Regions from separate parts of the Bacillus sp. FJAT-42376 genome, predicted to be linked through region 2. Evidence: riboswitches for the same ligand, from Rfam matches in the RefSeq annotation. Region 2 holds a riboswitch; each other region holds the start of a gene.
What was found. Region 2 has a riboswitch for cyclic di-GMP ahead of CEF21_RS19685 (NPCBM/NEW2 domain-containing protein). Riboswitches for the same ligand answer to the same signal wherever they lie in the genome.
Positions count from the first base shown of each region.

Region 1: another riboswitch for cyclic di-GMP. It lies ahead of CEF21_RS17130 (glycoside hydrolase family 191 protein); the one in region 2 lies ahead of CEF21_RS19685 (NPCBM/NEW2 domain-containing protein).
Region 3: another riboswitch for cyclic di-GMP. It lies ahead of CEF21_RS20635 (hypothetical protein); the one in region 2 lies ahead of CEF21_RS19685 (NPCBM/NEW2 domain-containing protein).

Region 1 is NZ_CP033906.1:3,422,459-3,427,790, forward strand. Features, by position in the region: gene CEF21_RS17120 (hypothetical protein) at 1-730, opposite strand, end outside; gene CEF21_RS17125 (nucleotidyl cyclase domain-containing protein) at 727-1,953, opposite strand; cyclic di-GMP riboswitch class I at 2,019-2,109, shown strand; gene CEF21_RS17130 (glycoside hydrolase family 191 protein) at 2,145-3,032, shown strand; gene CEF21_RS17135 (PTS fructose transporter subunit IIABC) at 3,536-5,332, opposite strand, start outside.
Region 2 is NZ_CP033906.1:3,910,189-3,915,520, forward strand. Features, by position in the region: gene CEF21_RS19675 (nucleoside deaminase) at 73-552, shown strand; gene CEF21_RS19680 (hypothetical protein) at 620-1,912, opposite strand; gene CEF21_RS19685 (NPCBM/NEW2 domain-containing protein) at 2,439-3,290, opposite strand; cyclic di-GMP riboswitch class I at 3,363-3,449, opposite strand; gene istA (IS21 family transposase) at 3,946-5,232, shown strand; gene istB (IS21-like element helper ATPase IstB) at 5,229-5,332, shown strand, end outside.
Region 3 is NZ_CP033906.1:4,113,350-4,118,681, forward strand. Features, by position in the region: gene CEF21_RS20630 (ligand-binding sensor domain-containing protein) at 1-1,466, opposite strand, end outside; gene CEF21_RS20635 (hypothetical protein) at 2,048-2,488, opposite strand; cyclic di-GMP riboswitch class I at 2,578-2,663, opposite strand; gene CEF21_RS20640 (5'-nucleotidase C-terminal domain-containing protein) at 2,821-5,178, opposite strand.

The DNA.
Region 1 (5,332 bases), 490 kb from region 2:
GCAGGCTTTGGAAAATCTGTTCACTCTCCTGCGGATTTTTCTCAAAGATTAGCATACCGAGCGCTTCCCTGTATTGAAAATCTTCGGGGAATTCAGCAGCAGCTTCTCTCAGAAACCCTTCATAATCCAATTCAGTCTTCTCCCTGATGGCACTGGAAAGCAATTCGCTGGATAGGTACTCCTTATAAGTAGATAGAAGCTGCTGGTAGGTAATGGGATGTTCCGCAGACAAGTCTCTTTTTTGCTGGGTAATTTGATTGGCCAGCCGGTCTTGAAGGACATTCGTAATCGTTGCAGCATAATGAACCGCTTCTCTATCCGGATGGTTCAGTCCTTTTTTAATAATTTTCTCCTGGCTGATGGTTTTTTCATTGGACATATTTAAAAGCAGGCTTTTCATCATCCACCCGTTTCCAGAGGAATAACCGCTTGCGGAAAGCAATTGGCGGTCCTGGTTAAGCGTCTCTCTTAAATTTTCAAAATTATAGACCTTGTTCTGAATATAGCTCGAGTATTCATCCATGAATGACCCATCCTGATTCTTCACAAAGAGGCGCAGCAAAATAAAGCCGAATATAAAACCAATGAACGGGAGAAGCAGAGAAAGCATGACCCAGAGCATAAGCAGACCATGCTGATCCTTCTCCACTTTTCCGGCAAAATAAAAACGGGCAGCAGCAAAAGATACGGCACACCCGATAACAGATCCGGCACCTAATAAGATCATCATGTAATAGAAGCCACCTCTTTCCGTATAGCATTCTGGAGTCTTTCCCTGACTGCCGGCTCATTGGCCGGATCAACTCCCGGCAAAAGAACATAGAGAATTCCTGCCTCCTCATCCCATCCGGCTGAATCCAGTTCCCTTAGCTGCTTTTTCATCAGGAGATCGATTTCACTGATCATCAGACGGTCTGTTTTTAATTCAAAAATAACAAAAGGCTGACCGATTTTTTCCGCGCGTTCAAGTTCTGCATTAAACCGTTTAAAAAAGGAAGCGAGCTGATAAATACCGGTTCCCGGATATCGCTGATGCTCATTTTTTTCCCTTTCATATGTATAGGCAAAACTTAACCGGCTTCCCATCCATTTCAGGCACCAGTCGAGCCATTGAATATGCTGGGAAGTACAGGCATTGAGATCAATTCCATCAAGTGCGAGAATATATCTCATTTCCCCGTAAACAAACACAGGGCCTGCCGCAGCCGGAGACGCTTCATCGTCCTCCCTTGATCTGAACATTACATGCTCTTGCCCTTTTATTACTTTGCCTATTAAAGATGGGACCTCATCAAGCCAATAATCTGACTTGAGCCTGCCCTCTTGATTTGTGTTAATTTTTGAGCGGATTGAATCTCCTTGACTGGATATCAGGTACAAACAAAGCTGCCTGCTCGTAAACCTTTGGTTAACGATACGGACCATTTCATTAAAGATCGTATCTGAATCAGTAGAATTAAGTGCCGTAATCATCTCGTACATGTCCGCATATTGATCCTCTGACTCTAAAAATCGCTTTCTATACGTCTCGTTTATATTTAATGCTTCATCCAGAGTCTCTTCTAAAATCTTTTTTTCCTCAAGAATTTCCTCATACCCATTTGTTATATCAAAATAACGTTCTTGTTGAGAGTTTCGTGATAGCCCCGTGAAAAGGAGCAGAAAGAAGAATAGCGAAATGACCAGCATATTGGATAAATCTGTGAGATAAAGATAGAGATCGCCTCCATTGCCGATTTCAAATGCAATGGAAGAAAAAACGGCGGAACAAAAAGGAACAATCCCAAAATAAATACCATATCTTAGTGAAATAAGGACGATAGCTGCAGACCATAAGACCTCGCTCAACATCGGAATATTTTCTGAAAAAAAGTGAAGAAAAAAGAGATTGGCAAAAGATAATCCGAATGACTCAGCCAATTTTAATATAATATTGGATTGTTTGTAGATCATATGAATCACTGCTTTCACAAAAAAATTAGTTGAGTTCAGAAAAATAGGCTGATATGATTAGGACAAAAGGTGATGGGCAAACTTGCTGAAAAGCAAGGACGCAAAGGCATGGGTCGTCGATTTCCAATCGGAAATACCGATCGCCAGCCTGCGAAGCTACCATCCCTCGTTAAAAAACGGAGGGATTACAAATGAATAATGTAATCAGATTTTTTGTATTGGCTTTTTTTGCTGTATCCAGTTTTATTTCTTTATCTCCCGCTGCCTCTGCCCTTACGACAGCTACATCTCCCGCTGCTTCTGTCCAAAACGCTGCAAATTCCACAGGAGTTTTAAAAAACGTGAAAACCTACAAAATTTTCTACGATGCTCCTACCCCATCGATTATCAAAAAGATGCAGGCCTATGACCTCGTCATAATAGAGCCCCTTCTTTACACCAAAACCCAAATTGAAACGATTAAGAAACAAGGTACAAAAGTTTTCGGCTATATCAACTCAATGGAAGCCGATAACTGGAACACTGCATTCATGCAGAAGCTTACACCGGAAGATTTTTATCAGCAATCCACTCAAAAATACTATATTCAGCAATGGGATTCCTATCTGATGAATATGAGTTCTCCTCATTTCAGACAATTGCTCTTATCAGAAATTGGAGCTCAGGTTGCCGCTAAAAATATGGACGGGGTCTTTTTTGACACAGTTGGAAACATAGATGATTATTTCAGTGATCAGCCAGCTGAGCTTGCGAAACAGCGGTCAGGCCTGGAACAGCTTTTAAAAAGTGTTAAAACGATGTATCCATCCCTCGGAATCATCCAAAACTGGGGAATTGATACTCTGAAAACAACAAGCGCAAACTATGTTGATGCAATCATGTGGGAAAACTTCAGTCATAATGTTGTGTCTAAAGATGAGTGGTCAAAAAATCAAATAGATCAATTAAAAGCGCTTCAGCAAGAGAAAGGAATCACGGTTCTTACTGTTTCTTTTGAGCAGCACTCTAAAAGTGCATGGTTTTCTGAGCAGCAGGGATTCCTCCATTACAAAGCAGTTAAAGACTTTAACAGATGGTAATTACTATAGCGGGCAAAGAATTCAGGTAAGATTCGACAATTAGTAGTTCTCCATCCTCTTTTATGGAAAAGGACTTACATTATTTGTAGCACAGCAAAGGAAAGCTCGCAACTTTCAGATGTACCAATAAAAAAACCAGACGAATGCCGATGTGCCAGTCTGGTTTTTTTAAAGGAAAAATCTCTCCCCCTGTATCATCTTACCTACTCCAAATCACTTAGTCTATTCTATATAACAGGAATTCATGTCAAAAGTAGGCTTTATTTTACGATAGGTTATACACTCTTTACTCCTATTGGGTTCTATTAACCTGATCACTGGAGCCAGCGGACACACTTGCCTGCAGGCTTTCATCATCCGGTTTAACAGAGCTTCTTCCTGAATAATGACTGTTTTACTCAGGGCTTTCAGCTTCGCCGTGAAGCACCTCCCTTTCCCCTTCTGCCCATTTGTTTGCGAGAGCTCATAGAAAAAAGACTGCGGTAAAATCCGCAGTCTCTCTTTTATATCTTCACAGGCCTTTTCCAGAATCCGACGATAAGGGCCGTGATAATCGATCCTATCAATATCGCTAAAATATATAAGAATGGATTCCCGTCTACTACCGGGATTACAAATGCTCCGCCGTGAGGTGCCGGCAGTTTGATATTGAAGAGCATAGATAGGGCGCCTGCTGTCGCTGCACCAATGACGGATGCTGGAATGACCCTTCCCGGATCCGCGGCAGCAAATGGAATTGCCCCTTCTGTTATAAAGGTTGCCCCCATAATGTAAGCCGTTTTCCCCGCTTCTCTTTCTTGTTTCGTAAACTTGTATTTAAAGAAGGTTGTAGCCAGTGCCATTCCGAGTGGCGGTACCATTCCCCCTGCCATTATGGCAGCATGAGGAGCGAAGTTTCCTGCATCAATCATGGCAAGACCGAATGTATAAGCTGCTTTGTTCAGCGGTCCTCCCATATCGACGGCCATCATTCCTCCAAGAATTAAGCCCAGCAGTACAAGGTTCCCTGTGCCCATTCCCATGAGCCAGCCGTTCAGCAAATCCATTAATGCTTTTGCTGGCGGGATAACAATGACCAGCATGATGACTCCTGTAAACAGGATACCGAATAAAGGATAAAGCAATACCGGTTTGATGCCTTCAAGGGATTGCGGCAAACGGCTGAACGCCTTTTTCAGGAAAAGAACAATATAGCCTGCCAGGAAACCGGCAATCAAACCTCCAAGGAAGCCAGCATCCCCTGTTGATGCCAGCAGGCCGCCGACTGCACCGGGTGCAAAGCCCGGCCTGTCTGCAATACTCATCGCAATAAAGCCTGCCAGAATGGGAATCATCAGTTTAAAAGCAGTTCCGCCGCCGATGGTATTTAATACATAAGCAATTTGATTGTAGCTCGGATCATTGGGGTCTGCAGATTTAATCCCGAACATAAAGGAAATAGCGATGAGGATACCGCCCCCGACCACAAACGGAAGCATATTTGATACACCATTCATTAAATGCTTATAAAATCCTGTTCTCTGCCCTTTTTCCTTTCGGCCATCTCCGCTTTCTCCCTGGCTCCCCTGGCTGTTTTTATAAATAGGACCATCCTGTTTCAAGGCTTTTTCTATTAATTCACCCGGCTTTCTTATTGCTTGTGCAACAGGTACTTCAATGACTGTTTTTCCTGCGAATCTTCCCATCTCGACTTGTTTATCCGCAGCAACAATAATCGCGGAAGCCCTTTCAATTTCGTCCTCTGTTAACCGGCTTTTCACCCCGCTTGAACCATTGGTCTCTACTTTGATGTGAATCCCCATCTCCTTGGCTTTTGCTTTCAGTGAATCTGCTGCCATGTAGGTATGGGCGATTCCGGTCGGACAGGCCGTTACCGCCAGAACAAGCTGGCCAGACGATTCTGAAGCGGACGGCTCCTCTTTTCCGGCCATTTCATCTTCCTTTGAATTGATCGCTTCCAGTATCTCGCTCTCAGACTCGGCGTTCTCCAGTTTTTTCCGGAAATCAGGATCCATAAGAAAGCTTGATAAAGAAGACAAGGTTTCCAAGTGTGTCTGATCCGCCCCTTCTCCGGCAGCAATCATGAAGAACAAATGACTCGGCTGTCCATCGAGCGACTCATAATCAATTCCCGCCTTTGAACGGCCAAATGCAATGGCCGGCTTCTTGACTGCTTTGGTTTTCGCATGCGGAATCGCAATTCCTTCGCCAATTCCAGTCGTGCTTTGAGCTTCACGTGCCAGAATCGCTTCTTTATATAATTGACGGTCTGATAACTTTCCGGCGTGATCCAGCTGATT
Region 2 (5,332 bases):
ATGTGCCATCCCGCGTTTAATAGACCGACAAAGGGGAAGAAGTTGTAAAAATACTAGAAGTGAGGGAATTATATGGATTTCATTCAGAGGACCATCGAATTGGCACGTAAAAATGTTGAAGAAGGAGGCAGACCTTTCGCTTGTATCATTACCCGGGGCGATGAAATGATTTCCGAACGCACGAATCAGGCCGCTCAAACGAATAATCCAACTGCCCATGCCGAGATTCTTGCTATCCAGGATGCTTGCCAAAAGCTGGGCACCGAACATTTAAAAGACTGCCAAATCTATATTTTGGCAAGCCCTTGTCCTATGTGTCTTGGCGCCCTATACTACTGCAGTCCGGAAAAAGTGACATACATTGTTTCAAGAGATGAATACAAAACCTATTATCGGGATGACCGGAAATACTTCGAAATCGAAAATTTTTACGATGAATTCAGCAAAACCATTGAAGACCGCCGTCTTCCAATGGAAAAAGCAGAGCGTGAAGATGGATTGGATCCTTATAAGCAATGGAATGAGATACACGGAACGGTGCATGCCACATGACCAAATTAGGAACGGATAGACATCATGCTTAAAAGGCCCGAATTATTTCGGGCTACTTTAGCTGATCTTAAGCGTGTTCAATTGATTTGAAAGTATCAGGTGTTAAATACGGATCTTCCACAATATTTTCCATACCTTTTAACAGCAGCCAGTCCAAGTACATAAGTAAGCGATCTAATTGGGCTAAGAGTTCGGATTCGGTTGTGAAAGAAAATGATTCTTCACCCCCTGGCGATATATTCAATTTGAGTTCTTTCCTCCATCGATCTAGAATCGTTGAGAGTTCGAATACTTCCCCTTTATAACGAATGAAAGCTCTGATGATTGCCAGTCCAGACATATGTTCTATTACAATAATGGAATCGCCCGATTCATATTGTATTTCTCCCCCATGTACAATATCGGGACTAAACTTCGTCCTGGAATATCCTTTTTTTTTAAGAAAAGAATCACATCTGCTTTTATATAAATTGTCTACGTTCCCAATCGTTATTTGATGATTACTAAGATATTCTTCCATTCTTTTAATAAAGAGGTAGCCTTCTCTTTCCAAGAGATGACTAAGTTCTTTTTTGTTTTTGTATTCTATGATTAAATGAAGCTTTTTTTTAATCAATTCTCTTCCCGTTTCTTCGCTTGAATTTGGAGTTCTGAATCCAATTCTCAATGTATTTTTTTCACACACATCATAAAATGCTGTATATTTAAAATTTTCTTTGTATTTATTTAAATAGACCATATAGTCATTTGACAGTTCAGGATCTAGATGAAAACCTAATTCATCTAAATTTTCTTTAAATAAACTCAAAACATGATCGTAAAAACTAGATTTCTTTTGATTGGAACTAATTATTTTTATATTTTCTTCTTCAAGCATTGTACTGCCCCATTCACTAAGTGAGGTGTAACAAATTCCATCCACTTTCTCAAAGTCAAATGCTTCTTTAAATAGATCGGCAAGGAAAAACTCTTGCCCCACCGGGTCCCCGTTCAGGATCTCCATCATTTTTTGGTATGAAGCCTGTTTATACGCTATGTTTTGAAGAGTTTCCAGCCCTTCTTGAATATCTTTTACTTCAATTTCTTCAAAAGTTAAGGTTAATTCTGACATCATTTTTCCGCTTTTATAAAGACGGAACCCCCAAAAAAAGTCTTCCGCATATTCATAACAAAAAGCATACGTATCCAGTTTCTTTGATAGCGACTTTGCCAAAACATCCAATTCTTCCAGATTAAATACTGCTCCCGTCCAATCAGAATTTATTGGAACTAAAAAACCAGAATAAATCTGTTTTCTGCTAGACAACTGAATTTCCTTTATTTTCTTATTAATAATGATTACGTTTGTCTGCTCGCTCACTGCAGTTCACTCCTTTCCCATGAATAAAGTTTACTATAAATAAGAAATGTAATTTATAGGAAATAAAAAATTTTGTCTATAATAACTAATCCTGCGGAAGTATCCAAAAACACAAAAAAGGAAGGAGCCTCTGGCCCTTCCTTTGATTATTTACACATATTTTACATAAAAACTAAAACCACCAAAGTATGTATTGGTGGAGACGGTGGGAGTCGAACCACCCTATCTTCAAAATACTATAACAGCAATATTTACAGTGGTTTTAGGCTAACATTAAAATTGCTTGACTACGTTTGAAAATAATTACGTTGCGGGGGCAATGTGTACAAACCTGTATGTTTACTCTGATCTTTATAGGTTTGAGGCCGAGGTTTTTCATCATTTTTTAAAAGTCATTCCAAAATATTTCTTTAATATTTTCGTTAGGACTTTTGCATATATGAAGAAAAAATTTTAATCGTCCTCTAATTAGAGGATAATCATTTGTTCCCATAATAAAAAGCACCCCGAAGGATGCTTTTTTATCTTATTTTATAATTACATTAGCAAAATTGATAACTCCATTATCTATTTGACCATCTTCACAAGTAATTTTTAGCTTTTGTACATTCGTAACATCTAAATCTACTGAAGTTGGCAGGTCATCTTTAGCTAAATCATATGAAGCAAGTAATTTTTCATCTCCATAAATTTTGAAGTGATGGGATCCCCAGTTACTTCCATCCGCAAATCCTAGGAGACCTGTAATATGAGTATATTGTTTGTTTAAATTAAATACCATATATTCATCAATACCTGACCAGAACATACTATAACCTTTATTATAAGTTTTACCACCCATAGTCATTTCTTTATTTAATGAGGGTTCATATGTATAATTAAAAGGACTTATTACATCTGACATATATGTTGTGCCATTAGGATCAGTTCCTAAAAATACAGTATCGCTTTTTTTGTTATAAGAAGAATGGCTATTTATTAGATTTGCCATAAGATCGATTGGAGCATATCTAACACCTTTGAAACTTAATAATGCTGGGACAGAAGTTTTTCCATATTCATATGTTCCACTATGGACAAAACCTTGATACGCTAGTTTTGAACTTAAAGGAGTACCTGCATTTGCTTTGTATTTGCTAATATCCTTATCCTTTTGAGATATTTGAGATTTTAAGCTACCAACTTGCGTTTTATAGCTATTAATTTGTTTGTCTTTAGCAGCCAAAAGCTTTTTATTTGACGCAATTGTAGCCTGCAAAGATTTAATTTGCTTCTGCAAAGCAGAAACCGATACACTTGCTTCTGTTACATTTGTGGAAAAGAGTGTACCAATTACAAAAGCAAGTGCTAATAAAAATACCAGACTTCTTTTTCTCATTTACTGATCCCCCAGATTTTGAAATTTGGAAAACAAAAATAGACATATCGATTCCCGAATGTCTTTATACAGTCCGGTAGCTGGCTGGCATAATCATCTCTGACTTTAGCCCCTAAAGCTTTGCGTCCCAACCTTTCAATTGGTTTGCCTTTTTCAATCTTTATTCTATGGTTAGATTTTCCAAGTTTTATTATACAAGGGTATATTTCCTAATGCAACATAATTTAGTATATTATTCCTAAAAAGTAGTTATTCAGACATATTTATCGAGTAGGAAGGAGTGATTAACTCCCGACCTCTCACACCACCGTACGTACGGATCCGTATACGGCGGTTCAATTTTATTCTAGGCATTTACTTTCATATAGTGTTTCATTCCAGAGACTAGCCAGAATGCGGCTAGTCTTTTGTTTGTAATGGTTGTGGTTAATATCCACGAGTAAGCCGTGCGGGCCACCCCTTTGCTTGTGTGGCTGTTTTTGTATGCCTGATTACGGCTCATCCCCAGCTTGATTAAGTTCTTGCGGCGGTTTTTAGCTGTCTTCCACTTTTTCCAGATGCACATAGAAATGCTAATTTAAATATGTACAATCTTGCTTGAATAAAGATGTACAAAGCTGATCAATCATTTCATACTGTTTTAGAGGTGATTGATGTGTATCTGGCGCTTACGGTGGACACAGAATTTGAGATTACGAGTCTAAGAGACTTACCAAAATTCAAACAACTAATGGAGCATTTAAAAATGAAAATCAATAAGAGTAAACTGGCAGAAGAACTGGGTGTAGATCGCCGGACAGTGGATAAGTATCTGAATGGATTCATTCCAAAAAGAAAAAGAGAAAAGGCTTCTAAGATCGACAAGTTCTATCAAGTAATTGCGGCTCTCTTGTCAGAGGATTCCAAACAGGTTTTTTATTATCGCCGAGTCCTATGGCAATACCTGAAAGACAACCATGAGCTGGACTGTTCCACCTCAGCCTTTCGAGCTTACATCGCACGAACTCCAGAATTCAAAGCTTACTTTGAAGAGGCGAAGCGTCTTCCCTCTCCCAAAGGAACCGTCCGTTTCGAGACGCCGCCCGGCAAGCAGGCACAGCTTGACTGGAAAGAAAACATCCGTTTTGAAACAAAAGATGGAGAACAGGTGGAAATCAATGTAGCCGTCCTCCTCCTCTCCTATTCGAGATTCCGTACCTTTTACTTAAGTATATCCAAGTCTCAAAGTGTCCTTCTTTCCTTTCTGACAGAAACATTTGAAGCATTTGGAGGGGTGCCGAAGGAACTCGTGACGGATAACATGAAAACCGTGATGGATGAAGCGTGCACGGACTTCTTTTCAGGAAAAGTAAATACAAAATTTGACCAGTACGCCAAAGACATCGGCTTCAAAGTCAGACCATGCGTGGCTGGCCGGCCAAGGACAAAAGGGAAGGTTGAGGCCAGAATGAAATTACTGGATGAGATCCATGCCTACCAAGGGCAATTAACCTTAGAAGAACTGCATCGATTTGTGCAGGATCTTGCCCGGCGCATCAATCATGAGCTGCATCAGGGGACAGGCAAAATTCCGATTTTTGAATACAAAAAAGAAAGGAACCACTTACTCCAGCTACCAACTGAAAAAGTAAGAGATTCCTATCGAATCAAACATACGCTTGTAAAAGTCAATGCATCGAACATGATTTCCTACAAATCAAACCATTACTCCGTCCCATCGGAATACCAAGGCAAGAGAGTAGGATTACAAGTGTATGATGACCAATTATGGGTTTATTATAACACGAAACTCATAGCCCAACATCCGATTGGACAAGCCAAGCTTAACTATCAAGAAGAGCATTACAAAGAAGGATTGCAAGTTTCGGCCCCCTATTACCCTGAAATTGAGGAACTGGCTAAACAAAACTTAGCTGCCATTGGAGGGGTGTATAACGGATGAATGCCAATACGAATTACAAGCAGCTTCTGCAGAATCTGGACTACTTGAACCTGAACCAAATGGGGATTCATCTGGATGAAGTCATAGATTTTGGTGTTCG
Region 3 (5,332 bases), 200 kb from region 2:
TGATCATCAGGCAATGTTTCCTCATGAGCAACAGATTGACTGCCCCCATCATATACAAGGAACATTCCGGCTTTTTCTCCGCGCTTCGGAACAGTTCCGGCATATAACCGGTTCTTCCCTTCATCTGCAGCAAGTGCATTCGGCCGGTCCTGACCGCTTGCCCCAAGGTCCATAATTTTCTTCGGATTGGAACCGGCATTCCAGGCCTGCTGTGTATCATATTCATACACGAGTCCATTTGGATAAACCCCAAAGAACATTTTCTCTTTTAAGGAGGTCATATCTTCCACTTGCCCAAGTCCTTCGAACATTTGAGTTGTTTCAGTTCTCGGATTATAAATACCCAGTCGTCCGGAGATGAACCCCGAACTGTAAATGTTCCCATTCACGCCTTTGCCCACATTGTAAATTTCTACCGGCTGTGCAGGAAGCTTAAGGGAGGACGTGGAGGAACGGTTATCCAGCAGATTGTACTGGTAGAAACGGCCTGCATTACCTGCCAGACCAACAACCTGCGGCTGCCCGTTCACATTTAAAATATCCAGGGATACAGCACTGGAGGAAGCTACTGATCCATTCGTCTCCCGGCTGCTTCCATCTGCCGGATTAAATTCAAACAGCTTGCCTTTCGAGCTGTAGAAAACGGTCTGATTGTTCCATGCAGGAGACACCCCTCTGGAATCAGCCGGCAGAACATGCTCCAGCATATCCGTTTCCTGATTCAGGACAAGGAGCGCACTTTTGTTTTCCATTTTGGCATATACTTTTCCTCCGGATAAATCCAGATCATATACAGAAGCAGCGGATTTAAAATCCTCCGGAAGAATATCTGTTTTCTCATTCGTATTCAGATTCCATTTAATTAGAGCAGCCGGTGAGCCAAGACCGACATAGAGCGTATTCTGCTCTTCATCGTACTCTACACTTCTGGCATAACGCCGCCCATTCATAACGACACCCAGGCTGTCAAAGCCATCGTCATCACTGTATGTAAAGACCGTTCCGCCATAGGAAGTCACACCGAAAATACGGTTGTTTTTCGTATCGTAAGTTAAATCCCAAATGGTCGTATTCGATCCCCTAGGGGCAGAGGCTTTCCCTAAGTCTGATAGCTCCCTTGTTTCGGGATTGTACCGGTAGAGTTGCTCATTCGGTGTTGAACCAATCCATACTTGTCGGTTGGAATCCACTTCAATGGACCACGCTGCAGTCGCACCCTCCAATGTTTCCATATCCACTACTTGTTTGGATTGCAAATCAATGACCACGAGCTTTGCAGGTTCTCCCTGTAGAAGGGCATAGTAAAGCGGACGTCCGTACTGGTCCATCCCGGCTTCACCGCGGATCACATTGACATATTGAACTTGCGGACCAAGGTTTTTATACGGTCCTTCCGTGGCAGATGCGGGGAATGCGAGCAAAGAGATGAGGAGCAGGGCAGAAAAACACATTCGCATTAATTTCAAAATAATATCCTCCAAAACCTTTCTTTAATCCAATTTCCCTTTTCGAAAATCCGATTATTTCTCTAATATGTATATTCTACCAAACATTAGGAATTATGTCTTAGAAATAAGGGAAATTCTTCAGGGGAATGTATAACATAAAATGTATCAAAGGCTTGTAAAGATATACGTTTTTATTTATAAATTTTTTGTAAAAAATAAGAAATTCTAGTTGAACATCTTTAGCATTTAAGTCAGATTTCACCTTGTAAATTTTAGAAGATGCATGAAAACATATACCTGTTTTATAATCGTGACATAAGAATGATAAAATTTGTCACATATAAACATATTTGGTGATTATCCATAAAAAAACCCCTCACACTGATGTCAAGAACAGCATGAGGGGCTCCCGCTTTATGAAAATTTGAAAGGGGAAACAGTATTATTGAAAGGATCTAAATGCAAAAGACGTAGGCTGTTTATATCATCTGTTTTCTCTTCGTCTATGTATGCGGCTTACCAATCAAACATTCGATACTTTCGCCCTAATTGTATCATAATTTTTTCCTCAAATGTTAAATAATTTTTCTTTTTTTACATTATTGAAGGAAAAAATTTCTTTTGCTTTTAAAAGCTTCTTTATTATAATGCGCTCTCATATCCTGAGAAGACCATAACCCTATATTTAGAAGTGAAAAATTCACTTTTTGCTCAAACCCCCTATTCTCTAAAATCAGCTGCTCAAGCATCATAACATCGTCTTTTAGTCTCTTAAAAGAATCATACTCTCTCGATTTGTCCGAACGCGCAATATGGTGCTGTATGTAATCTCGCATGGTTTGACTGCTGATTTCCGAAAGATGATTCATACCGGTATGGTTAACACAGTATTGAATAAACAATGTTACAGCACTTTCAGTTTTTCTGCTTCTATATATATGATTCCCTGCGATAAGGGACTCAATTTCACTCCGAATCAAATGACTTCTATACTTCTTCGTATTTTTGTATGGTTCCTGCTGTTCTTTTTCACTGTTCACAATATGCAACCTCCATTATTCACCTTACCTGAGCCGCATAAGAATAAAACACACCATGTCAAATAGCCATGGTGTCATTGTTGCTTACCTACGGCGGCCTGACGATCCTAGCATAATATGCCTTAGACTCACGGCTTTGCGTCCCCGCTTTTCAGCGGGTTTGCCTTTATACTGGTATAATTGGCTATTTTTTCAACAGTGACTATTATACTACTAGATAAACAAATTATCTATTTAATTTTTTGATTCATTTACCAAATAAGGAGTCTTGCACCCATTTTTTTTAAAAAAGAGACTGACAATCACTTGTCAGTCCCCCGATAAGCCTTATTTTATTGAACTGCACTTAGGTCTATTATACGCCCTTCAACCGCTGGCTTAATGCCAGGATTTGCTTTTAAGTACTGGCTGAACGTTTCCCAGTCCGTGAAGCCTGGCTCGCTGACACGGCCTTCGTCGTATGCCTTTTTAAACATGGAGTAGCTGTCTCCGCCTGCTGCTGTAAATGCATTCGTTGCCACAGCATACATTTTTGCCGGATCCAAAGCCGTGTAGTTCGTTCCATCTTCTTTCACTTCTGCTTTTACCACCCGCTGTCCAGCCGGTTTAGAGCTGTCATACGTGAACTTCATTCCCGCCACATGAAGGAATGCCCCTGCTTCTTTCGGTGCCAGCTCCACACTGTGTTCAAGAGCAGCCTTGATTTCTTCACCCTTAAGGTTCATGATGGCAAGGGAATTTCCGAAAGGCATAACCGTCAGGATTTCACCCATTGTTACATCCCCCGCATCGATTGACTCACGGATTCCTCCTCCGTTTTGAACTGCGATCACCGTTTTAGGATTGATCGTTTTCGCTCTTGCAAGCATCCCATCCGCAATCAGATTTCCCAAATTTGTTTCTTTTGTGCGGACATCCGCACGGACACCATTCAGGACTGTGTCTGTTTTAGCGACCACTTCGTTTTTAATTTTATTAATGCCAGGTCTGTATTTTGAATCAAGGATTGATGCTGCTTCCTGATCTTCTTTAATAACATACTGATCCCCGGATTTTTGGTCAATATCGATCAGTTTGCCTGCTTGCTTGATTATTTTTCCGGCTGGATCAAATTCAACATCCAGAACACCAAGGTTTTTGCTGAGCTCTCCCGTTTGAACGATGACGGTAGGTTCAGCTCCCGTGTTATCCAGAACCGGTGCACTCAGTACCGTATGGGAGTGCCCGCCGACAATAATGTCAATGCCTTCGACTTCTTTAGCAAGCGTCACATCATTATCCCCGCCGCCATCCTGGTAACCGATGTGAGTGAGGGCAACGATCTTGTTAATCCCTTGAGCCTGGAGCTGTTTAACCGCTTCTTTTGCTTCCGCGATGTAGTTTTCAAAGGCAACGTCCTTACCAGGGCTTGAAATGGTTTCCGTTTCTGCGGTGGTAAGACCAAAAATACCCACTCTTTCTCCGTCCATGTTTTTCACGATGGCACTGTAGGAGTGGCCATCTTTCGGATCAGCCGTTACGTCAGAGCTTGTATAAGCTTTCATATTGGCATCCTTTGAAAAATCTACATTCGCGCTGACAAATGGGAATTTTGCTTTTTTAACGAAATCAGCGAGTGTGGCGGTTCCAAGATCAAACTCATGGTTCCCAAATGTCATGGCATCATAGTTAAGGAGATTCATCAGCTCAAGATCTGCCTGCCCTTTGTATTCGTTAAAATACAGAGTGCCAGAGAAGACGTCCCCAGCGCTGAGAAGAAGGGCGTTCTCCTTTTGAGCTCTTGTTTCTTTGATAGCTGTAGCCATTCTGGGAGCGCGGTCTAAATTTGCATGAGTGTCGTTCGTGTGCAGAACAGACAGCTCAAAGTTTGATGGGAATTGAGTCCGATATTGGATTTTCAACGACTCTTTTTCTTTCATTAACGCCGGCTCAAGTGATGCGTCTACTAAAGAATACAGATCCTTAAGCAGCTGATTGTCAGGATGAAGGTTAGTAAGAGCTGTCCGAAGGTCTTTCCCTTTTCCTTCTAGCATCGTGATAATGGCAAACATCGCATCTGCCTGTGTTTGATCTTTCCCTGCAAGAGCGGCTTTGGCTTTTTGGTGGTAATCATAGCGGGTCATTTCAGAAGAGAAGGACTCCGTCGTCAATTTAGCAGGCAAGACGAAACGAGTGTTTACAACGTTTCTGGATGTACTTCCATAAACTTTTGAAACCAGTTTTTCAAGCTGCATCGTTTGTTTTCTAAGCTGATCATAGGCTTTTCTTAACTCTGAAGGAGACATAACAAGAAAATCTGCTTTAATTTTGTTCCTTGCCGAATCCAGTTTTTCACCGTATTTAACCGCATCGATGAGGTATGCCGTACGCAGGCGCTGAATTTCAGAAAACTCAAGACGATCATTCATCAGCCTTTTAATGCGTGGACTGCTAATTTTAGCAACTTCTTTTTTGGCATCAGCAATGGTATTTTTGGCGTTGTTATATCTCGTTAGAAAACTAGGAGATAATAGCAAATCTCCTGCTTCATCCACCTTATATAGCGCGGAGAGAGAATTGGAATAGAACTCGGCGTTTTTAACGGCCTGCTCCGCTTTCGAGCTGGATGCAGCCTGCGCAGGGTTAACCGCTGCAACAGTGGAAACAGCCAGGGCAGCAAGGCCAGCTTTCACAAATTTACTTTTCGGCATGTCTATAGTTCCTCCTTGAGTTTACTCGTATGTAAGCCAACAAAGTTCCAGTGAATGATTATAAAAGCTTACTTATCTTTGAGTCTATCGTATTACAGAAGTCATATCTATGTTAAAAATGTAAATTATGTATTTCGTTTGTAAAAAAACTTTA